Linked DNA regions of Methylibium petroleiphilum PM1. Each later gene encodes a partner of the first gene's protein in a complex. Links are inferred from orthologs where the notes say so. Each region holds a gene or a part of one and is shown on either strand. Other genes may lie near its edges.

The links.
Region 2: the proteins of metK (region 1) and groL are in contact, whole or in part, in a cryo-EM structure (PDB 8P4O), measured with the Escherichia coli proteins. The link is inferred for Methylibium petroleiphilum PM1 from one-to-one orthologs.

What each region holds. Positions count from the first base shown.
Region 1 is NC_008825.1:3,452,467-3,463,029, forward strand. The notes cover bases 3,273-6,246. They hold metK (methionine adenosyltransferase), read left to right. Parts: upstream 3,273-4,155; coding sequence 4,156-5,337; downstream 5,338-6,246. Other genes in these bases: MPE_RS16415 (lysophospholipid acyltransferase family protein), read right to left, coding at 3,273-3,981; MPE_RS16425 (LysR family transcriptional regulator), read left to right, coding at 5,686-6,246. Also shown: MPE_RS16400 (alpha/beta fold hydrolase), read right to left, coding at 1-788; MPE_RS16405 (NAD(P)H-dependent oxidoreductase), read right to left, coding at 838-2,175; MPE_RS16410 (LpxL/LpxP family acyltransferase), read right to left, coding at 2,229-3,104; more of MPE_RS16415, read right to left, coding at 3,106-3,272; more of MPE_RS16425, read left to right, coding at 6,247-6,714; MPE_RS16430 (HpcH/HpaI aldolase/citrate lyase family protein), read right to left, coding at 6,748-7,731; MPE_RS16435 (phosphoenolpyruvate carboxylase), read right to left, coding at 7,795-10,557; sucD (succinate--CoA ligase subunit alpha), read right to left, coding at 10,557-10,563. UniProt on the Escherichia coli protein: Catalyzes the formation of S-adenosylmethionine (AdoMet) from methionine and ATP.
Region 2 is NC_008825.1:460,719-471,182, forward strand. Bases 2,547-5,421 are described here. They hold groL (chaperonin GroEL), read left to right. Parts: upstream 2,547-3,098; coding sequence 3,099-4,745; downstream 4,746-5,421. Other genes in these bases: MPE_RS02135 (co-chaperone GroES), read left to right, coding at 2,685-2,975; MPE_RS02145 (DUF1631 family protein), read left to right, coding at 4,872-5,421. In the rest of the region: MPE_RS02125 (SulP family inorganic anion transporter), read right to left, coding at 1-1,551; MPE_RS02130 (P-loop NTPase family protein), read left to right, coding at 1,740-2,468; more of MPE_RS02145, read left to right, coding at 5,422-7,055; MPE_RS02150 (patatin-like phospholipase family protein), read left to right, coding at 7,116-9,464; yihA (ribosome biogenesis GTP-binding protein YihA/YsxC), read right to left, coding at 9,480-10,181; MPE_RS02160 (c-type cytochrome), read left to right, coding at 10,253-10,464.

The DNA.
Region 1 (10,563 bases):
CCGAGCATGGCCTCGGCCGCCGCCGCGTCGAGCGCGATGCAGCCGTCGTCGTTGCCGTGCAGGTAGAGCGTGGGCTGCGGCACCGGCCGGCCCAGCACCGCGGCATGCTCGTCGGCCCAGGCCGGCGTGCCGAAGCGCTGCGGAGCGAAGAAGTCGCGGTAGTAGCCCAGCGCCGCGTGCAGGTGGGCCGGGTCGCGCAGGCAGGCCTTCACGTGCGCCATCTCCGCCGCAGGCTCGTGGCCCGGCGACCAGTCGCGCCACAACTGCTCGAGGAAGGCCAGGTCGTTCGCGGCCACCCAGCGTTCGGCGATGTCCATCTGGAACAGCCAGAAGTAGAACGAGCGCTTGAGCTGCGGGTAGCGCGACGCGATCGCCCCGAACACGCGGAAGTGCGGCACGCTGCCGATCACCGCGCGGCGCCAGCGCGCGGGCTCGGCGGCCAGCGCACCGTAGGCGGCGAAGGCACCCCAGTCGTGGGCGATCAGCACGGCGTCACCGGCGCCGCCCAGCGCCTGGTGCAGCGCGTTGGGATCGTTCGCCAGCGCGCGGCTCGAGAAGTCGCCGTCGGCCGGCACCCCGGTCGGCGCATAGCCGCGCATGAAGGGTGCCACGGCGCGGTAGCCGGCCCGGGCCAGGCGCGGCAGCAGATGGCGGTAGGTCCAGGGCGAATCGGGAAATCCGTGCAGGCACAGTGCCAGTGGCCCGCTGCCGGCCTCGAGATAGTGGAACTGCAGGCCGGCGGCGCGCACGCTGCCGCGCCGGAATTCCGAGGCTGCCTGTTCGTCCATTGCGTTCTCCTTCCCGGCGCCCACGGATGCGCTTCCCGGGCCCCGACGTTCAGCGGAAGGCCGCTTCCATCTCGCGGCGGAACTGCACCGCCTCGCTGCGGGCATCGAACTCCACGTCGTTCCATCCGACCGGCCGCCCGTCGGCGATGTCGCGCTTGAGCCTGACCTTGTGCGCCAGCCCCAGCGGCAGGTAGCCGCCGGCCAGCGAGGTGGCCGCCGGCATCAGCTTGCCGTAGACGGTGTAGCCGCCCTCGCCGTCGAGCACCTCGCCGGCACGCAGCGCGCGCTTGGCGGTCGCCACCACGTCGCCGCGCCATCCGGTGGCCGCGCCGGTCGCCTCGCGGCGCAGGCCGGCGCTGGCCACGCTGATGCCGAGTTCCAGGCCGATCAGGTGGAAGGGCTTGTACATCGACGAGTACTCGCCGCTCGGGTCGGTGACAAGGCCGTACTCCTTGAAGCAGCGGCGCACGTACTCGCTGTCGGCCGCGAAGGTGACGTAGACGCCCCAGCGCAGGTCGCGGAACACCGGGCGGCCGTCGCGCTCCAGCGAGGAGATCACCTCCACCTGGCCGCGGTGCTGCAGCAGGCCGCCGTCGGCGCGCGGCTTGAGCAGGCGCGCCAGGTCATCCACGCCGCAGGGCGGGAAGGCCAGCCCGTCGTCGGCCGGTGTCAGGCCGCAGGCGTTGGACACCGCGGCCATCTCGATGGCGCTCTTGGTGCCGTCGAGGAAGCTGTTGAACATCTGCGCGTTCATGCCGCCCGCCCTGGCGTCGTCGGCGCTCAGGCCGTAGTGGTTCCACACCGTATCGGGCGTGCTGGCGTGGTAGCTCGGCAGGTACTTGGTGCCCTTGCCGGCGGCCACCACCTGGAAGCCCGCAGTGCGCGCCCAGTCGACCATCTCGCAGATCAGCGCCGGCTGGTCGCCGTAGGCCAGCGAGTAGACGATGCCGGCCTCGCGCGCCTTGCGCGCCAGCAGCGGGCCGGCCAGCGCGTCGGCCTCCACGTTGACCATCACGATGTGCTTGCCGTGCCGGCAGCACGCCAGCACGTGGGCAATGCCGGCGGCCGGCGAGCCGGTGGCGTCGATCACCACCTCGACCGCGTCGCTGGCGATCACGGCCGGCGTGTCGTCGGTGAGGCAGGTGCTGCCGCTGCGATGGGCGTCGTCCAGGGTCTTCGCGCCGAGCCGGTCCTCGTCCCAGCCTACCGACAGCAGCGCCGCCTTCGCGCGTGCCGGGCTCAGGTCGGACACCGCCACCAGGTGCAGTCCGGGGGTGCGGCGCACCTGACTCAGGAACATGGAGCCGAACTTGCCGGCGCCGATCAGGGCCACCCGCAGCGGGCGGCCGTCGGCGGCGCGCTGCGCGAGCATGGCGTGAAGGTTCATGGGGCGTCTCCTGTCGAGGGTGTAGCGGGTGGAGCGCGCTCCGTCGGGGAAGTTCAGCCGCCGTACAGCGGCGCCTCGCCGGGCGGTCGCGTCTTGAAGCGCTTGTGGACCCAAAGATACTGCGCCACGTGCTCGCGGATGCGCTCCTCGATCCAGCGGTTCATGCGCAGGGTGTCGGCCTCGGCATCAACGGTCGGGAAGTCGTCCCAGGGCTCGAAGAAGCGCACCCGGTAGCCGCGTCCGCCGGGCAGCATGTAGGCGATGACCGGCTGCACCTTCATGCCCAGCAGCCGCGCCATGCGCGACGGCGCCAGCAGCGTGGCGGCCGGCACGCCGAAGAAGGGCACGAAGGCCGCATCCTTGGCGCCGAAATCCATGTCGGGCAGATTGAAGAAGCCCATGCCGTCCTTGATGGCGCGCATCAGCGGCTTGGCGGTCTCGTTGCGCGCGAAGATCCTGGCGTTGCCGTAGCGCAGCCGGGCGCGTCGCAGCGCTGCGTCGAACACCTTGTTGCTCTGCGCCTGGTAGATGGAACAGCCGGGCCGCGCCACGAACAGCTGCACCGCGGCGCCGGCCACGTCGAGGCCCATGAAGTGCGGCACCAGCCACATCACCGGGCCGTCGTGGGTATCGGCGAAGCTGGCCGGCCCCTCGATGTGCATCAAGCGACGCAGGCGGGCCGGCGAGGCATACCAGAGCAGGCCGCGCTCGAGCAGGCTGCGGCCCAGCCAATGGAAATGCTCGCGCGCCAGCGCCTGGCGCTGGTCTTCGGTCCAGGCCGGGAAACACAGCGCGAGGTTGCGCAGCGCGATGCGCCGGCGCGACCCGGCCACGTGCCACAGCAGCCGCCCGAGGCCGCGGCCCAGCGCGGCGAGGATCGGCAAGGGCAGCCAGTGCAGCAGCCACAGCAGGAAGAGAACGAGGCGCATGTCAGTCGTCGGCGCCGGCGACACCGCCGGAGCGTGGTTGCTTGTAGCGGTGGTAGCCCCACAGGTATTGCTGCGGGCACTGGCGGATCAGGCCTTCCATCGCGCGGTTGATGGCCGCGGCGGCCTCGGCCGGGTCGGCGGGCAGCGGCTCGCCGAGCTCGCTGACGCGCACCCGGTAGCCAGCGCCGCCGGGCAGGCGCTCGCCCCAGATCAGCAGCAGCGCCGCACCGGTCTGCTGCACCAGGCGCGCGGCCAGGGTCATCGTGTAGGCCGGCTGGCCGAAGAACGGCGCCCACACGCCCAGGCCCTCGGGCGGTACCTGGTCAGGCAGCAGGCCGACGACCTCGCCTCGCTTGAGCGCGCGGATCATCTGGCGCACGCCACCCAGCGTGGCGGGCGCGGCATCGAGCCCGGGCCGGCGGCGCGCCGCCTCGACCAGCGGGCGCAGCCAGGGCTTGCGCGCCGGGCGGTAGAGCACCGTCATCGCGCCGCGGCCGGCGCCGTAGTGCTCGGCATACGACTGCCCCACGACCTCGAAGCAGCCGAGGTGGGGCGTCAGCATCACCAGCCCGCGACCGGCGGCCTGGGCCCGTTCGATCAGTTCGCCGCCCTGCCACTGCACCGTCATCGGCAGCGCGGCCTCGGGCGGGCGGGCCCACAGCGGTGGCAGCTCGGTGAGCATGCGGCCGGCCGCGCCGATGGCCTGCCGCGCCTGCGGCCACGGCACGCCGGCGAGCGCCACGTTGGCGCGGAAGCGGCGCCGGTAGTCGCCCGAGGCGGCATAGACCAGCCAGCCGATCGGCGCGCCGAGGCCGTGCAGCAGCCACAGCGGCCAGCCGGACAGCACGCGCATCAGGGTCGTCAGGAATCGGCTCATCGAGGGTCGTTAGAATTGTGGCGTCGCCGAGTTACGGAACTACTTGCGGGGCGATTGCAGGGCCGGTCGGGTCTGCCGGGTCGAAGGACCCAACAAACCGCTAAAGCGTTCGCCGCTCCTCCCGACCCGGGCCGGCAACGCGAGTTGCAATGGATCGATTGATGGAGTTTAAGAGTGGCCAACGACTTCCTTTTCACCTCTGAGTCCGTCTCCGAAGGGCACCCCGACAAGGTGGCCGACCAGATCTCGGACGCCATCCTCGATGCGATCTTCGCGCAGGACCCGCGCTCGCGCGTGGCGGCCGAGACGCTGACCAACACCGGCCTCGTGGTGCTGGCCGGCGAGATCACGACCAACGCGCACGTCGACTACATCCAGGTCGCGCGCGACACGATCAAGCGCATCGGCTACGACAACACCGAGTACGGCATCGACTACAAGGGCTGCGCGGTGCTGGTGGCCTACGACAAGCAGAGCAACGACATCGCGCAGGGCGTCGACCAGGCCAGCGACGACCACCTGAACACCGGCGCCGGCGACCAGGGCCTGATGTTCGGCTACGCCTGCGACGAGACGCCCGAGCTGATGCCCGCGCCGATCTACTATGCGCACCGCCTCGTCGAGCGTCAGGCGCAGCTGCGCAAGGACGGCCGCCTGCCCTTCCTGCGGCCCGACGCGAAGAGCCAGGTGACGATGCGCTACGTGGACGGCAAGCCGCACAGCATCGACACCGTGGTGCTGTCCACCCAGCACAGCCCCGACCAGAGCGAGACCGCGAAGAAGATGAAGGCCTCGTTCACCGAGGCCATCATCGAAGAGATCATCAAGCCGGTGCTGCCCAAGGAATGGCTGAAGGACACCAAGTACCTGATCAACCCGACCGGCCGCTTCGTCATCGGCGGCCCCCAGGGTGACTGCGGCCTGACCGGCCGCAAGATCATCGTCGACACCTATGGCGGCGCCTGCCCGCACGGCGGCGGTGCGTTCTCCGGCAAGGACCCGACCAAGGTCGACCGCTCGGCCGCCTATGCCGCGCGCTACGTGGCCAAGAACATCGTCGCCGCCGGCCTGGCGCGGCAGTGCCAGATCCAGGTGGCCTACGCGATCGGCGTGGCGCGGCCGATGAACATCACGGTCTACACCGAAGGCACCGGCGTGATCCCCGACGACCAGCTCGCCAGGCTGGTGGCCGAGCACTTCGACCTGCGCCCCAAGGGCATCATCCAGATGCTCGATCTGCTGCGCCCGATCTATGAGAAAACCGCAGCCTACGGCCACTTCGGCCGCGAAGAACCCGAGTTCAGCTGGGAGAAGACCGACAAGGCGAACGCGCTGCGAGCAGCGGCCGGGCGTTGAGCCCGGCAGGCGCGTAGCGCCTCGTTCGCCTTGGGGCGAAGTTCATGTCGCGCAACGACGTGAACGCAGACCACAAAGCTGCGGCGCAGGCTCACTTCGCGCCAGCGAAGTGAAGGGCCTCCAGGCCCGTGCCGCAGCCAGAAGAATCCTCGGCGCAGCCGCTGACAGGATGCAGCGGCCGTCCAGGCCGTGGCGACCCGACGCTGCGGCCAGACCGGCTGTCCCGCAGCCATCCCGCCGGGGGCAAGCCCCCAGGGAGTCGCCCTGACTGCGACCGGGCTATTCGGTTCTGCAAAACAGGAACGGGCCGGGCCGATCGCGTAGCCTAATGGGTCGACACGCCGTCCGATGAGCAACCCCCTCCGCAACGCCACCTTCCGCCAGCTCGCCGCCTTCAACGCGGTCGCGCGGCTCGGCAGCGTGTCGCGCGCGGCCGACGAGATGCACCTCACGCAGCCGGCGGTGTCGATCCAGCTCGGCATCCTGGAAGACGCGGCCGGCACGCCGCTCCTGCGGCGCAGCGCGCGGGGGGTGAAGCTCACCGAGGCCGGCGAGCTGCTGGCCGGCTACGCCAGCCGCATCCTCGACCTGTGGGGCGAGGCCGGCGACGCGATGGCGGCGCACTGCGGCGACATCGCCGGCCTGCTGCGCATCGGCGCCGTGACCACCGCCGAGTACCTGCTGCCGCCGCTGCTGCTGGAGTTCGTGCGCGAGCACCCGCAGGTGAAGGTGAAGCTGCAGATCGGCAACCGCGCCGACGTGGTGAACCAGCTCGCCGGACAGGACATCGACCTGGCCATCATGGGCCGCCCGCCCGCCGAGCTGAAGACCATCTCCGCCGCGTTCGCGAAGCACCCGATGGCCTTCGTCGCCGCGCCGTCGCACCCGCTGATGACCACGCCCAAGCCCGGCCTCGCTGCGCTGAACCAGGCCAACCTGCTGGTGCGCGAGCGCGGCTCCGGCACGCGCACCACGGTCGAGCAGTTGTTCAAGGACGCCGGCGTGTCGCTGACCATCGGCTCCGAGATGTCGAGCAACGAGGCCATCAAGCAGATGTGCGCGGCCGGCTTCGGCGTGGCCTTCCTCTCCTTGCACTCCTGCGTGCTGGAGCTGGAGACCGGCATGCTGGCCATCCTGCCGATGCCGGACTGTCCGATCGAACGCGACTGGCACGTGATGCACCTGGCCGGCCGGCCGGTGCCCGCCGCCGCCGCCGCCTTCGAGCAGTTCCTGCGCGTGCATGGCCAGGCCTGGATCCACTGGCGGCTGGAGCACATGCGGCGCAAGAGCGCCGCGGCCGGGGCACCGGCCGTGAGCGCTGCCGCCGCGGAGCCGACCGTCCCGGCGCGCAAGAAGGTGGTGCGCAGCGCGGCGTGACCGAGGCAGCCGGGCGCGCGTCCCCGCGCCGCCTCAGCCCTTGGCCGCCGCGCTGATCGAATCGGCCTTCGCGAGCAGCGCCTCGGCCATGCGGATGCTGGCGATGTCGATCAGGCGGCCGTCGAGCGAGACCGCGCCGCGGCCTTCCTTCGCGGCCTGCGCCATCGCCTCGAGGATGCGGCGCGCCTTGGTCACCTCGGCCTCGGACGGCGTGAACACCCCGTTGGCCAGCTCGATCTGCGACGGGTGGATCGCCCACTTGCCCTCGTAGCCCAGCACGGCCGCGCGGTTGGCCGCGGCCCTGTAGCCGTCGGGGTCACCGAAGTCGCCGAACGGGCCGTCGATCGGGCGCAGGCCGTAGGCGCGGCAGGCCACCATCATGCGGGTCTGCGCGGCATGCCAGGGGTCGGTCCAGAACGCCTGGCGGTTGCCCTGCTCGTCCTTGTCGGTCAGCACCACCGAGTCCTTGTTCACGCCGCCGATCACCGTGGTGCGGGCGCGCGTCGACGCGGCGTAGTCGGCCACGCCGAAGCTCATCGCCTCCAGCCGCCGGCTCGACTGAGCGATCGCCTCGACGTTGGCCATGCCGAGCGCCGTCTCGATCAGCACCTCGAAGCCGATGCGCTTGCTGCGCCCCTTGGCGTTCTCGATCTGCGTGACCAGCATGTCGATCGCGTACACGTCGGCGGCGACGCCGGCCTTCGGGATCAGGATCATGTCGAGCCGCGGGCAGGCCTCGACGATGTCGACCACGTCGCGGTACATGTAGTGGGTGTCGAGGCCGTTGATGCGGATCATCATCGTCTTCGTGCCCCAGTCCACCTCGTTGAGGCCCTGGATGATGTTCTTGCGCGCCTGCGGCTTGTCGTCGGGCGCCACCGCGTCCTCGAGGTCGAGGAACACGATGTCGGCGGCCGACGCGGCGGCCTTCTCGAACATCGCCGTGTTGGTGCCAGGCACGGCCAGCTCGGAGCGGTGCAGGCGCGGCGTGGCCTGGTCGATGATGGTGAAGCTCATGGCAGCAAGTCCTCGATGATGGAAAAGGGGAAAGCGGAGAAAGGCAGTGGGTCGCCCGACGCGTCAGCCGGTGGCGCCCAGGCCGGCGGCCGCGCAGTTGATCGACAGCAGGAAGGCGGTGCGCACGTCGTCGTCGCCGCCGTCGCGCAGCGCGCGCAGCAGTTGCACCTGCTCGCGGCTGACCTGGTTCATGGTCTGCAGCCGGCGCGCCAGACGGCGACGCAGCTGCGGGAAGCGCTCGGCCACCTGCCTGCCGCCCGACACCTTCAGCACCATCTCGCAGGTGAGGCGGTACTCGCGCTCGATGGCCTGGAAGATCGGCTCTCGCACCGCCGGGTCGGCCACCAGGCCGGCGAACTCGCGCGCGATGTCGAGGTCGACCGTCAGCAGCGTCTTCTCCACCTCGTCGATCACGGTGCGGAACAGCCGGCCCTCGTGGAACATGCGCTGCAGCAGGTCGAGCCCGCGCGCCTTGCGCACCTCGACGAAGGCCGCCAGCCCGCTGCCCAGGCCGTACCAGCCGGTCAGCATGTGGCGGTTCTGCGTCCACGCGAACACCCAGGGGATCGCGCGCAGGTCGGCCAGCGTGCGCGCCTGCGTGCGCCGCGCCGGCCGCGAGCCGATGTTGAGCAGGGCCAGCTCCTCCAGCGGGCTGGAGCCCTGCAGGTAGGCGAGCAGGTGCTCCGACTCCATCAGCTGGCGGTAAGCCGTCCACGACACGCCGGAGATCGCCTCCATCGCCTCGTCGAACTCGTGCTTGGGCACCAGCGCGGACTCGCGCTCGGACAGCAGCACGTGCTGCAGCACCGACGACGCGAGCAGCTCCACCTGGTAATGCGCGGTGCCGCGGTTGGCGTACTTGTACGACACCACCTCGCCCTGCTCGGTGCTGCGGAAGCCGCCGCGGATCGAGCCCGCGGGCAGCGCCGCGATCGCGCGGCCGGTGGGCGCGCCGCCGCGGCTCACCGAGCCGCCGCGGCCGTGGAAGAAGGCGATCTTGACGCCGAGATCCTCGCCCAGCCGCGTCATCGTCGCCTGCGCCTTGCTCAGCTCCCAGTTGGCGGTGAAGTAGCCTCCATCCTTGTTGGAGTCCGAGTAGCCGATCATCACCTCCTGCACGTTGCCGTGCAGGCGCAGCGAGCGCTGCACCAGCGGCACCGCGAGCAGCTCCTTCAGGATGGCCGGCGCGCGCCGCAGGTCGGGAATGGTCTCGAGCAGCGGCACCACCGGCAGCGTGCAGCGCTCCACCGCCTGCGCATCGTTGAACAGCCCGGCATGCTTGGCCAGCAGGTAGACGCCCAGCACATCGGTGGCGCTGTGGGTCATGCTGAGGATCAGCGTGCCGAAGGCCTCGCGGTCGACGCGGTCGCGCATCTCGGCGACTGTGCGGAAGGTCGCCAGCGTCTCCTGCGCCTCCGGCGTGAGGCCCGCGGTGGCGAGCGGCGCCTCGCCGGCGCGGCGCGGCGCGGCCAGCTCGGTGAGCAGCCAGTCCTTCCACTCGGCGCTGTCGCTGGCCGGCGGCTCGCTGCCCCGCACGGCACGGTAGAGCTCCCCGAGCGTGGCGTTGATGCGGATCGTGTTCTCTCGGATGTCCAGGCGCACCGTCGCGAAGCGGAAGGTGCGCACCTCGCGCAGCAGCGGTGCGAGGAAGGTCTTCGCGAGCGGCTGGGCGCCGGTCTCGACCAGTGCACGGTGCATCAGCTCGATGTCGCCGATCAGCTGGTCGGCATGCTCGTAGGGCGCGGCATCGCGCGCGGCGTCGGCCGGCTCGGGCTGCTCGCCGTTGCGTGCGATCGTCGCGTCGAGCCTGGCCAGCATGCCGGCGATGAACTGCCGGAACAGCTCGCCGGGGTTGCGCGCGGCCACGCCGGCGCCGTCGGGCAGTGCAGCCAGCGCCGCGGCGACGGCGGCGCGGAAGTCCTCCGGCAACGCGGCGGCCCGCTCGCTGATGCTGAGGTTGCGCGCCAGGTCGGCCAGCCGGCTGCGGTAGCGGCGCAGGCTCGCCAGGCGCATCTGCCACAGCGTGTGGCGCGTGACCGTGCTGGTCACGAAGGGGTTGCCGTCGCGGTCGCCGCCGATCCACGAGCCGAAGCCGAACACCACCGGCAGCTCCAGCGTCTCGCCGGGGAACTGCTTCGCGAACGCGGCCTCGATGCGGCCGTAGAGCTGCGGCACGACGTCGAACAGGTTCTCGTCGAAGAAGTACAGGCCCCAGGCCACTTCCTGGTCCACCGTGGGCTTGTCGAGCTTCAGCTCGCCGGTGAGCCACAGCAGCTCGACCTCGTCGCTGATCGCGCGGGTGAGGTCCTCGCGCTCGCGGTCGGTCCAGCGCGGCGACTCCAGGTCGAACAGGCGCAGGTAGATGCGGCGGTGGCGTTCGAGCACCGTCACGCGCTTGGCCTCGGTCGGGTGCGCGGTGATGACCGGGCGGATGCGCAGGCTGCACAGCGCCTCGCGGATCTGCTTCGCATCGAGACCGGCCTCGACGGCGGTGTGGAACACGTGCGCGAAGGTGCCGCGCACCTGCGCATGGCCACGCTGGCGCTCGACCTCGCGGCGGCGCCGCATGTCGCGGTTCTGCTCGGCGATGGCGAGCAGCTGGAACCAGATCGCCTGCGCCTGGATCGTGCGGGCCAGCAGGCGGGTGGACATGCGCTCCAGCGGCGCCTCGCCGCGCAGCACGCGCGCGACCTCGGGCTCGTAGCGTTCGATGACGCCGATCAGCGCCGCACGCAGCAGCTCCGAGCGGGCCAGCGCGTCGGCGCGTTCGGCGCCGGCGGCCGACTCGTCGGGGTCCGCGAGGTCGGGGCGGGAACGTTCGCCCATCACTGC
Region 2 (10,464 bases), 3.0 Mb from region 1 along the record:
CCAGACCTGGGCCCCGGCCGGGTCGATGAAGTTCATGCTCTTGCTCATGACCAGCAGGTGGCGCGGCGCGGCGGGCGCCGCGCGCAGGTGGTGCAGGGTGTCCGACACGTGCTGGGCGGCGCCGAAGTAGACCGCCCCCTCCATGCGCAGCAGCTTGAGCTGCGGGCACTCCGGCAGCGCCTCGGTCTGGCCGTCGAGCACGACGAAGGGGCGGTCCGGCGCCACGGAATCGAACCCCATCGTGCGCATGGCCGGCCGCGCCGTGCGTTGCAGGTAGCTGCTCAGCGACAGGATGCTGCCGAGCAGTATCGCGATCTCGAGCCTGAGGCTCACGGTGGCCACCGCGGTGGCCGCAGCGATCGCGAAGTCGCTGCGTTCTAGCCGCATCAGGCGCCGCCAGCCGGGCAGGTCGAGCAGGTTCCAGGCGACCGGCAGCAGCACCGCGGCGATCGCCGCGTTCGGGATCAGCGCCAGCAGCGGGGCGCTCACCAGCACCAGCAACAGCAGCAGCCCGGCCGAGAACACCGAAGCCAGTGGCGTGCGCGCACCGGCCTCGAGGTTGGGGATCGAACGGTTCAGCGATCCGCAGGAGACATAGGCGGAGGTCAGGCCTCCCACCACGTTGGACAGGCCCTGGCCGAGGAACTCGCGGTTGGCGTCGATGCGCTGGCCCGAGCGGGCGGCCACGGCCTTGGCGATCGAGATCGACTGGGCGAGCGCCACCAGCGTCAGGGCGAAGGCGATGCTGACCAGGTCGCGCAGCCGCGAGATGTCGATGTCGGGCCAGTGCCAGCGGGGCCAGGGCAGCGGCACCTCACCGATCTGCTCGACGTGCCAGAACGTGCCGTCCTCATGGCCGGCGTTCAGCAGCACCGCGACCAGCGTGCCGGCCGCCAGCCCCAGCAGAAGCGCGGGCCAGCGCCGCTGCCAGTGCCGCACGGCGAGCGTGACCGCGAGGGCCACCACGCCGACGACCAGCGAACCGAGGTGCACCACCTCGAGCGGCCGCTGCCAGAGGGCCTCGAGCATCGGCCTCAACCCGGTGCCGGAACTCATGCCCAGCAGGTCGGGCAGGGCATGCAGCGCAATCAGCACCGAGGCGCCGGCGGTGAAGCCGAGCAAGGCCGCCGGCGAGATGAAGTTGGCGATGCTGCCCAGGCGCAGCGCGCCGATCAGGGTCTGCATCACGCCGACCAGCAGCGTGACGGTCAGCGCGAGCTCGATGTAGTCGGGGCTGCGCACCCAGGCGAGCGGCGTGAGCATGGCCGCCAGCGCCAGCGAGTTCGCGTTCGTCGGCCCCGACATCACGTGAAGGCTGGAGCCGAACAGCGCCGCGACGATGCACGGCAGGATGGCGGTGGCCAGGCCGTACTGCGGCGGCAGGCCGGCGAGCGAGGCGAAGGCGATGCCCTGAGGCAGTACCAGCACGGCGCCCAGCAGGCCGGCCAGCAGGTCGGCGCGCAGCGTCTCGCGCGACACGAGCCTGACCCACGGACCGAAGCAGCGTTGTAGCCAGGGCGGGCCGGCAGCCGGCGCAGCGGGTGAGGACATGCCGAATGATAGAAGCCGTTCCGGCCCCGCCGAGGGGCCGTGTCGCGGAGCAGAACGCGATGCGATATCGCGCGGCCCACCGTGTGGCCCAACTCGCTGCGTTGCACAATGTCCCGCACCGGGCGACGAATTCGACCTGGCATCCCGCCGGCCGACGTTCCGCCTTTCGCCATGGAGAGCTGAGCAGCATGACGCAGATTCCCACGCTCGAGACCGCGACCACGTCGAGGATCCACATGATCGGCGGCGAGAAGGGCGGTGTCGGCAAATCGCTCGTGTCGCGTCTGCTGGCGCAGTACCTCATCGACCACGAGGTCCCGTTCACCGGCTTCGATACCGACCGTTCGCACGGCTCGCTGATGCGCTTCTATGCAGGCTACGCCTCGCCGGTGCTGGCCGATCGCTACGAGGCGCTGGATGCGATCGTCGAGGCGGCCATCGAGGCCCCGGGCCGCCGTGTGCTGGTCGACCTGGCAGCGCAGACCCATGATCCTCTGGTGAAGTGGATGGATGAGTCGGGCGTGCTGGACCTGGCCGACATGTCCGGTGTCGCCATCCACTACTGGCACGTGATGGACTCCGGCAAGGACTCGGTCGATCTGCTCAAGCGCCTGCTCGACCGCTTCGGCCGGCGCCTGCGCTACGTGCTGGTGCGCAACCAGCTCCGCGGCGACGACTTCAGCCAGCTCGAGAAGTCGGGCGAACAGGATCGCGCGCTGGCACTGGGCGCTCGTGTGATCACGCTCAAGCGCCTGCACGACTCGGTGGTGCAGAAGATCGACGCCAGCAACAGCAGCTTCTGGGCCGCGCGCAACTCGCCCGGCAGCGAAGGCCCGAGCCTGGGTCTGATGGAGCGCCAGCGTCTCAAGCTCTGGCTGAACCACGCCTTCAGCGAGATCGAGACGGCGGGGGTCTGACCGCGGCGGCCCGCCGCAAGTCGGGCCTTCGTCACGCTCCGGGCGCGGCGCTATTGAAACGCCGTGAGCGACCCCTATAATCTGTCGCTAGCACTCGCGCAGACTGAGTGCTAACAAGCCGGAGACGGCATCATCGTCTCTGGCTGCGCAATTGTGAGCTTGCGCTAACTGCGCGAAACAAGTCCGTAGATATTCGATACCCATCAAGGAGATGCGATGAAACTTCGTCCTTTGCACGATCGCGTGATCGTCAAGCGCCTCGAACAGGAAACCAAGACCGCTTCGGGCATCGTGATCCCCGACAACGCCGCCGAGAAGCCCGACCAGGGTGAAGTGCTGGCCGTGGGTCCGGGCAAGCGCAACGACAAGGGCGACTTCATCGCCCTGAACTGCAAGGTCGGCGATCGCGTGCTGTTCGGCAAGTACAGCGGCCAGACCGTCAAGGTCGACGGTGACGAACTGCTGGTGATGCGCGAGGAAGACCTCTTCGCCGTGGTTGAAAAGTAAATCGCGTGCGATTTGCTTTCGTCGCAGGCTGACTTCGCGCAGCGAAGTCAAGGCCCCAAGGGTCGGCCGTAGACAGAAGAATTCCCCGGCGCGAGCCGGCAAATCAGATTTCGGAGAATACAAATGGCAGCTAAAGACGTCGTTTTCGGAGGTGAAGCCCGCGCGCGCATGGTCGAAGGCGTGAACATCCTGGCCAACGCGGTCAAGGTGACGCTGGGCCCGAAGGGCCGCAACGTGGTGCTCGAGCGTTCGTTCGGCGCCCCGACCGTGACCAAGGACGGTGTGTCCGTGGCCAAGGAAATCGAGCTGAAGGACAAGCTCCAGAACATGGGCGCCCAGATGGTCAAGGAAGTCGCTTCCAAGACCTCGGACAACGCCGGTGACGGCACCACCACCGCCACCGTGCTGGCCCAGGCGATCGTGCGCGAAGGCATGAAGTACGTGGCCGCGGGCATGAACCCGATGGACCTGAAGCGCGGCATCGACAAGGCCGTCGTGAGCTTGGTCGAGCAGCTGAAGAAGCAGTCGAAGCCGACCACCACCAGCAAGGAAATCGCCCAGGTCGGCACCATCTCGGCGAATTCGGACGACGACGTCGGCCAGATCATCGCGTCGGCGATGGACAAGGTCGGCAAGGAAGGCGTCATCACCGTCGAAGACGGCAAGAGCCTGAACAACGAGCTCGACGTGGTCGAAGGCATGCAGTTCGACCGCGGCTACCTGTCGCCCTACTTCATCAACAACCCGGAAAAGCAGAGCGCGGTGCTCGACAACCCGTTCGTGCTGCTCTACGACAAGAAGATCAGCAACATCCGTGACCTGCTGCCGACGCTGGAGCAGGTGGCCAAGTCGGGCCGTCCGCTGCTGATCATCGCCGAGGAAGTCGAAGGCGAAGCGCTCGCGACGCTGGTGGTCAACACCATCCGCGGCATCCTGAAGGTCGTGGCCGTCAAGGCGCCGGGCTTCGGTGACCGTCGCAAGGCGATGCTCGAGGACATCGCGATCCTGACCGGCGGCAAGGTCATCGCCGAGGAAGTCGGCCTGACGCTCGAGAAGGTCACGCTGGCCGACCTGGGCCAGGCCAAGCGCGTCGAGGTGGGCAAGGAAAACACCACGATCATCGACGGCGCCGGCGCCGCGGGCGACATCGAAGCCCGCGTCAAGCAGGTGCGCGTGCAGATCGAGGAAGCCACCAGCGACTACGACCGCGAGAAGCTCCAGGAGCGCGTGGCCAAGCTCGCCGGCGGCGTGGCCGTCATCAAGGTCGGTGCCGCCACCGAAGTCGAGATGAAGGAAAAGAAGGCCCGTGTCGAAGACGCCCTGCACGCCACGCGTGCCGCGGTGGAAGAAGGCATCGTGGCCGGCGGTGGCGTGGCGCTGCTGCGCGCCAAGCAGGCCGCCGGTGCGATCAAGGGCGACAACGCCGACCAGGACGCCGGCATCAAGCTGATCCTGCGTGCGATCGAGGAGCCGCTGCGCATCATCGTCACCAACGCCGGTGACGAAGCCAGCGTGGTGGTGAACGCCGTGCTCGCCGGCAAGGGCAACTACGGCTACAACGCCGCCAACGGCACCTACGGCGACATGATCGAGATGGGCATCCTGGACCCGACCAAGGTGACCCGCACCGCGCTGCAGAACGCCGCCTCGGTGGCCGCGCTGATGCTGACGACGGAAGCCATGGTCGCCGAGTCGCCCAAGGACGACGCGCCGGCCGGCGGCATGCCGGGTGGCATGGGCGGCATGGGTGGCATGGGCATGGACATGTGATGTCCCGCCGGCCTCCCACGGGAGGCCGGCCGCCTGGGCTCTGCCCAGAACCGCGTCAGCAAGGGCCGCAGAAATGCGGCCCTTTTTCATGCGCGTTCGGCGAACGCTCCCGGGATAATCGGGCGCATGGATGTCTCGCCGCTGCTGCAGCGCTACCTCGACAGCTGTCTCGCGGAGGTGCCGCGCTGGATGAGCCGGGTCGCGAACGAGGCCCTGCAGGCGCTGCACGCACCGACCACCCGCAGCGCGCTGCGCGAACTGCCGGCGCGCCCGCGCGACGACGCCGAGCTGGCCCTGCGTCACAACCATCCGCTGTGGGCGCGTCGCGTCGGTGAGTTGCTGGGTTCGCGCTGGCGCAGCGAGATCGAGGCCGGCGCGCCCGACGCGGGCGCGACGCTGTCGCCGCGTCCGGCCTGGTCGGCCGAAGCGCTGACGCTGGTCGACGAAGCCGAGGCCGAAGAGAACATCGAGCTGCTGCGCGCGGTGCAGCTGGTCGACCACGCCGCCGAGCACGAGCTGCACGAGCTGCAGTCGCGCACAGCGACGCTGCGCGGCCAGGACGCGGTGCGCGCGACCTCCAACCTGCTGCGGCCCGAGCTGCTGGTGCGGGCGGTGTGGGACGCCAGCGAGGTGCTGGGCCTCGGCGCACCGGCCCGCAAGGCACTGATGCGCGCCAGCGGCGAGCCGCTGGCACAGGCGCTGAAGCAGGTCGCGATCGACGCCGGCCGGCGCCTGGCCGACTGGGGGGTCGGCCAGGCGGCCTGGAAGGCCAGCTCCACGCCGGCGGCACGGCGGGTCGCGCCGCCGAATTCCGGCTACGACCTGACGCGTCCCGGCGCACTCGACAGCCTGCGCAGCCGCCTCAGCACGCGCTACGCGAACATCGACGGTGCCACGCGCGCCGGTCCGATGGACGAGGCCGATTCGCTGCAGCAGCTCGACCGCAATCTGGTGCATGTGCTGGCGCGGCGACCGCTGGGGATCCAGGGCGCCGACCGCCTGATGGCCCGGCTGCCCTTCCTCGAGGCGGCCGGCCGCCACGACGACGACCGCGAGATCATGCTGCTGGTGGCCCACCTGAGCGGCGCCGTGCTCGACGACGCGCTGCTGCCGCTGCCGGTGCGTTCCACGCTGGCCAGCTTGCAGGCACCGTTGCTGCGCGTGGCGCTGCGCGAGCCCCGGGTGCTGGAGGATCACTCGCACCCGATCTGGCAGATGATGATTCGGCTCGCGTCGCACACGGCCGGCTTCCAGGACGACGATGATCCCCGGCTGTGCGCGTTGCTGCTCGACGTCGAGGTGCTGTTCACGCGCCTGCAGGCGGCCACGCCGGCGATCGCGGTGCACGCGCAGGCGCTGACCGCGCTCGATTCGCTGCTGGTCGGCGAGCTCGACGCCGAGCGGCGTGAGGCCGCTGCGCCGATCGCCAAGCTGCAGGCGGCCGCGCGGCGCGTCACGATGGTCGAGGCGCTGCGCCGGCAGGTGCGACTCGAACTGCAGGACGCGACCTCGCCGTGGCGCATCGAGGGCAGTACGCCGGCCCGCCCGGCCGCGGCGGTGGTGCTGGACGAGACGCTGCAGCACTTCCTCACCGGGCCGTGGCCCGAGGTGCTGGCGCATGCCCTGATCAACGACGGCGAGCAGGCCGACACGACGCGCGGTCTGCTGGCCGTGGTGCCGGATCTGCTCGCCAGCCTTGCGCCGCTGCGCAGCGAGGACGACCGTCGCCGCCTGGTGGCCGCGGTGCCGGGCCTGGTGCAGCGACTGCAGCAGGGCATGGCGCGCATCGCCACACCTCCCTCGCAACGCGATGCCGTGCTGGCCACCCTGATGGCATGCCACACCGACCTGTTGCGGCCGATCGGGAGTGCGGCGGTGTCCCTCACGCCAGAGGAAATCGTGCGCCGGATGCGCGAGGAAGAACTGCCGGACGAGCCAGCGCCGCGCACGCCGGCCGGCGACTCGATGTTCGACATCGCGACGCTCGACACCGTGCCGGCGGCGCTGATGCCCGAGGCGCCGGTGGCGGGCGCGCGCGGCTGGCTGCAGCACCTGGCGGTCGGTACCTGGTGCCGGTTGGTCGCCCGCGGCGACTGGACCGTGGCGCGCGTGTTGTGGGTCGACGAGTCGCGCGAGCACTGGCTGTTCAGCGACGCCGAACTCGGACTCACGCACGGCCTCACGCGGCGTGCGCTCGAGCGCCTGGCCGACGGCGGCCTGGCCGGGCCACTGGAGCAGCGCAACCTCATCGAGCGCGCCGTCGACGCCCTGATGGCGCCGCCGCGCGGCCGCGACACCACGTTGGGCTGAGGCGCGGCGTCATCGCGCCACCGTCGCGGGGATCGTGCGAGAGCCCCGCACAATCCCGGCATGTACCGCATCCGCGTCCTGTCGTCGCTCCGGGGAGGCTTGATCGTTGCGATCGTCGCAGCGGCGGCAATGGCCGAGGCGGGCGGCATGTCACCGTCGCCACTGCCGGCCGCCGCGTCTGCCGCCTCCGCCCCGGCCGCGGCCCGTGCCGCGGCACCCGAGCCTCGATCCTTGCAACCCGCGGGGCGGCCGCGCATCGGCCTCGTGCTGTCGGGTGGGGGAGCGCGCGGTCTCGCGCACGTCGGCGTGCTGAAGGTGCTGGAGCGCGAGCGCATCCCGATCGATGTGATCGCAGGCACCTCGATGGGCGCGATCATCGGCGGCTTGTATGCGAGCGGCATGAGCGCCGAGTCGCTGGAGCGCGAGCTGCTCAAGGTCGACTGGGACCAGCTGTTCGCGACCCGCGTCGCGCGCCGCGAGCTGTCGCAGCGGCGCAAGGAGACGGACTTCGAGATCGCCTCGGCGCTCGAGATCGGCCTGCGCGACGGCGAGCTGCGCGTGCCGATCGGCACGCTGTCGAGCCGCGGGCTGGAGTCGCTGCTGCGCCGGTACACGCTGCCGGTGCGTGCGGTGCGCGATTTCGACCGCCTGCCCACGCCCTTTCGTGCCGTCGCCACCGACATGGAGAACGGTCAGCCGCTGGTGCTGAAGGAGGGCGATCTGGCGCTTGCGATGCGATCGAGCATGAGCGTGCCCGGCGTGTTCGCACCGACCGAGATCGAGGGGCGCATCCTCGGTGACGGCGGGCTGGTGAACAACCTGCCGGTCGACGTGGCGCGTGCGATGGGCGCCGATGTCGTGATCGCCGTCAACATCGGCACGCCGCTGGGTGCGCGCGACACGCTGGGCTCGCTGATCGGCGTGACCACGCAGATGATCAACATCCTGACTGAGCAGAACGTTCAGCGCAGCCTGGCGACGCTGGGCCCGCGCGATCTGCTGATCGCGCCGCAGCTCGGCCTGCTGAGCTCGGCCGACTTCGCGAAGGCCATGGAGCTCATCGAGCTGGGCGAGCTGCAGACGGCCCAAATGGTGCTGCAGCTCGAGGCCTATGGCGTCGATCAGGCCAGCTACCAGAGCTGGGCGCAGGCGCGGGCGCGGCCCGGTCTTCCTCAGCCCGTATTGGAGTTCGTGAAGTTCGACGGCAGCGAGGTCACGCGGCCGGAACGCTTCGCCGAGCAGCTCGAGACCCGTCCCGGCAAGCCCTTCGCCGCCGATGCCGCCGAGCGGGACGCGCGCCGCCTCGCGGCCAGCGGCGACTACACCCGCGTCGACTATCAGTTGCTGCGCACCGGCAGCGGCGACGACGGCGTGGTGTTCAACCTCGAGGAGAAGTCCTGGGGGCCGAACTACTTCCGCTTCGGGCTCGGTCTGTCCACCGACTTCAGCGGGCGCAGCAGCTTCAACGTCAAGATCGCCCACGTCTGGCGCTGGCTCGACGAGGTCGGCAGCGAGTGGCGCAACGTGGTCGAGATCGGCTCGCGGCCGGGCTGGTCCACCGAGTGGTACCGCCCGCTGGGCTGGAACACCTCGCTGGGCCACGATTGGTTCATCGCCCCGACAGCCAGCGCCGACCGCCGCGAGGTCGTCACCTACGCTGGTGCCGAAGGGCCCGAGAGCGGTCGCTTCCGCCGCAGCAGCCTGCGCCTCGGCGTCGACCTCGGCCAGCCCTGGGGCGAGTTCGGCGAGCTGCGACTCGGACCCTATCTGCAGCGCTGGGATGACAAGACGCTGATCGTCAGTCGCGACTTCGCCGCGCCCGGCGGCGGCACCGAGCGGCGCGAGATCGGCCTGCGTCTGCGGGCCATCGTCGACCAGCTCGACTACGCCTTCTTCGCGCAGGAGGGCTACCGGCTGGTCGGCGAGCTGGCCGGAGGGCGTGTGCGCAGCGGCAGCGATGCCGGTGAAGCCGAGCGCGACTTCAGCCGCGTCGAGGCCAACGTGAATGTCGCCACCACCTGGGCCGCCAAGCACACGCTGAACTTCTACGGCAGCACGCTGTTCGCCGGCCGCTCGGCGCCGCTGGGGCGCGGCCTGTATGCGCTCGGCGGCTTCCAGAATCTTTCGGGCTACGAACCGGGCCAGGTCGAGGGCAACTACCTGCTGTTCGGTCGCGCCAGCTACTACTACCGGCTGACCCCGCCTGCACTGACCCGTGGCTTCTTCGCCGGCTTGTCGTTGGAGGCTGGCAATGCCTGGGCCGAACGCCGCCAGATGAGCCTCGGCGACCTGCGCACCGGCACGAGCGTTTTCCTCGGTGCGGATACCGGGCTGGGCCCGCTCTATGTCGGCGTGGCCTACGCGCCGCGCGGCGACACCGCGGTCTACCTGCTGCTCGGCCGCCCCTGAGCGGCGGCGGCCGGTTCAGCCAGCCGGCGTCGATCCCGGCGCCGGCTCGCCGTGCGCCCAGGTGTGCAGCACCTGGGCGGCATCACCGACACCGCGCCGGCTCAGTGCCGAGAACAGCGCGAGGCTCAGGTCGGCGTCGTCGGTCGCCAACTGGCGAAGCACCCCCTGCGCGGCAGCGAGCGCGGCATCGGCCTCGCGGCGGTTGAGCTTGTCGGCCTTGGTCAGCAGCACCAGCAGCTTGATCTCTCCGGTGCCGACGCGCGGCGCCACGAAGGCCAGCAGCTGTTGATCGAGTTCGGTGAAGCCCAGCCGGGAATCGACCATCAGCACCACGCCCGACAGGCTGCGCCGCGTTTCCAGATACTCCGCCATCACCTGCTGCCAGCGCAGCTTTGCTCCGCGCGCGACGGCCGCGTAGCCGTAGCCGGGCAGGTCGGCGAACAGCGCGTCGGGCGCATCCTTCGGGCCGAGCGAGAACAGGTTGATGTGCTGGGTGCGGCCGGGCGTCTTCGAGGCGAAGGCCAGGCGCTTCTGCTGCGTCAGCAGGTTGATCGCGGTGGACTTGCCGGCGTTCGAGCGGCCCACGAAGGCAATCTCCGGCAGCTCGTTGACCGGCAGGTGTTCCATCCGCGCGGCGGTGGTGAGAAAGCGGGCGGTGTGGGTCCAGGCCAGCGCCACTTTGGCGGGGTCCGGGACCGCCGGAGTGGGCGAGTTCATGCGGCATTGTAAAATCGCTGGTTAGCCGACGGGTCTGACCCGTTCGCCACCCACTCCTCCATTGCTCGCCCATGAAGTCTCTCCTGTCGTTCCTGTTGGCCGCCGCCCTCGTGACCCCGGTTCTGGCGGAGGAGGCCAAGGCGCCTGCCAAGCCCGACCTCAAGAAGGGCGAGGCGATCTCCACTGCGGTGTGCGCCGCCTGCCACACCGCCGACGGCTCGCGCGGCAGCCCCGCCAACCCCATCCTGGCGGGCCAGCATCCCGAGTACCTCGCCAAGCAGCT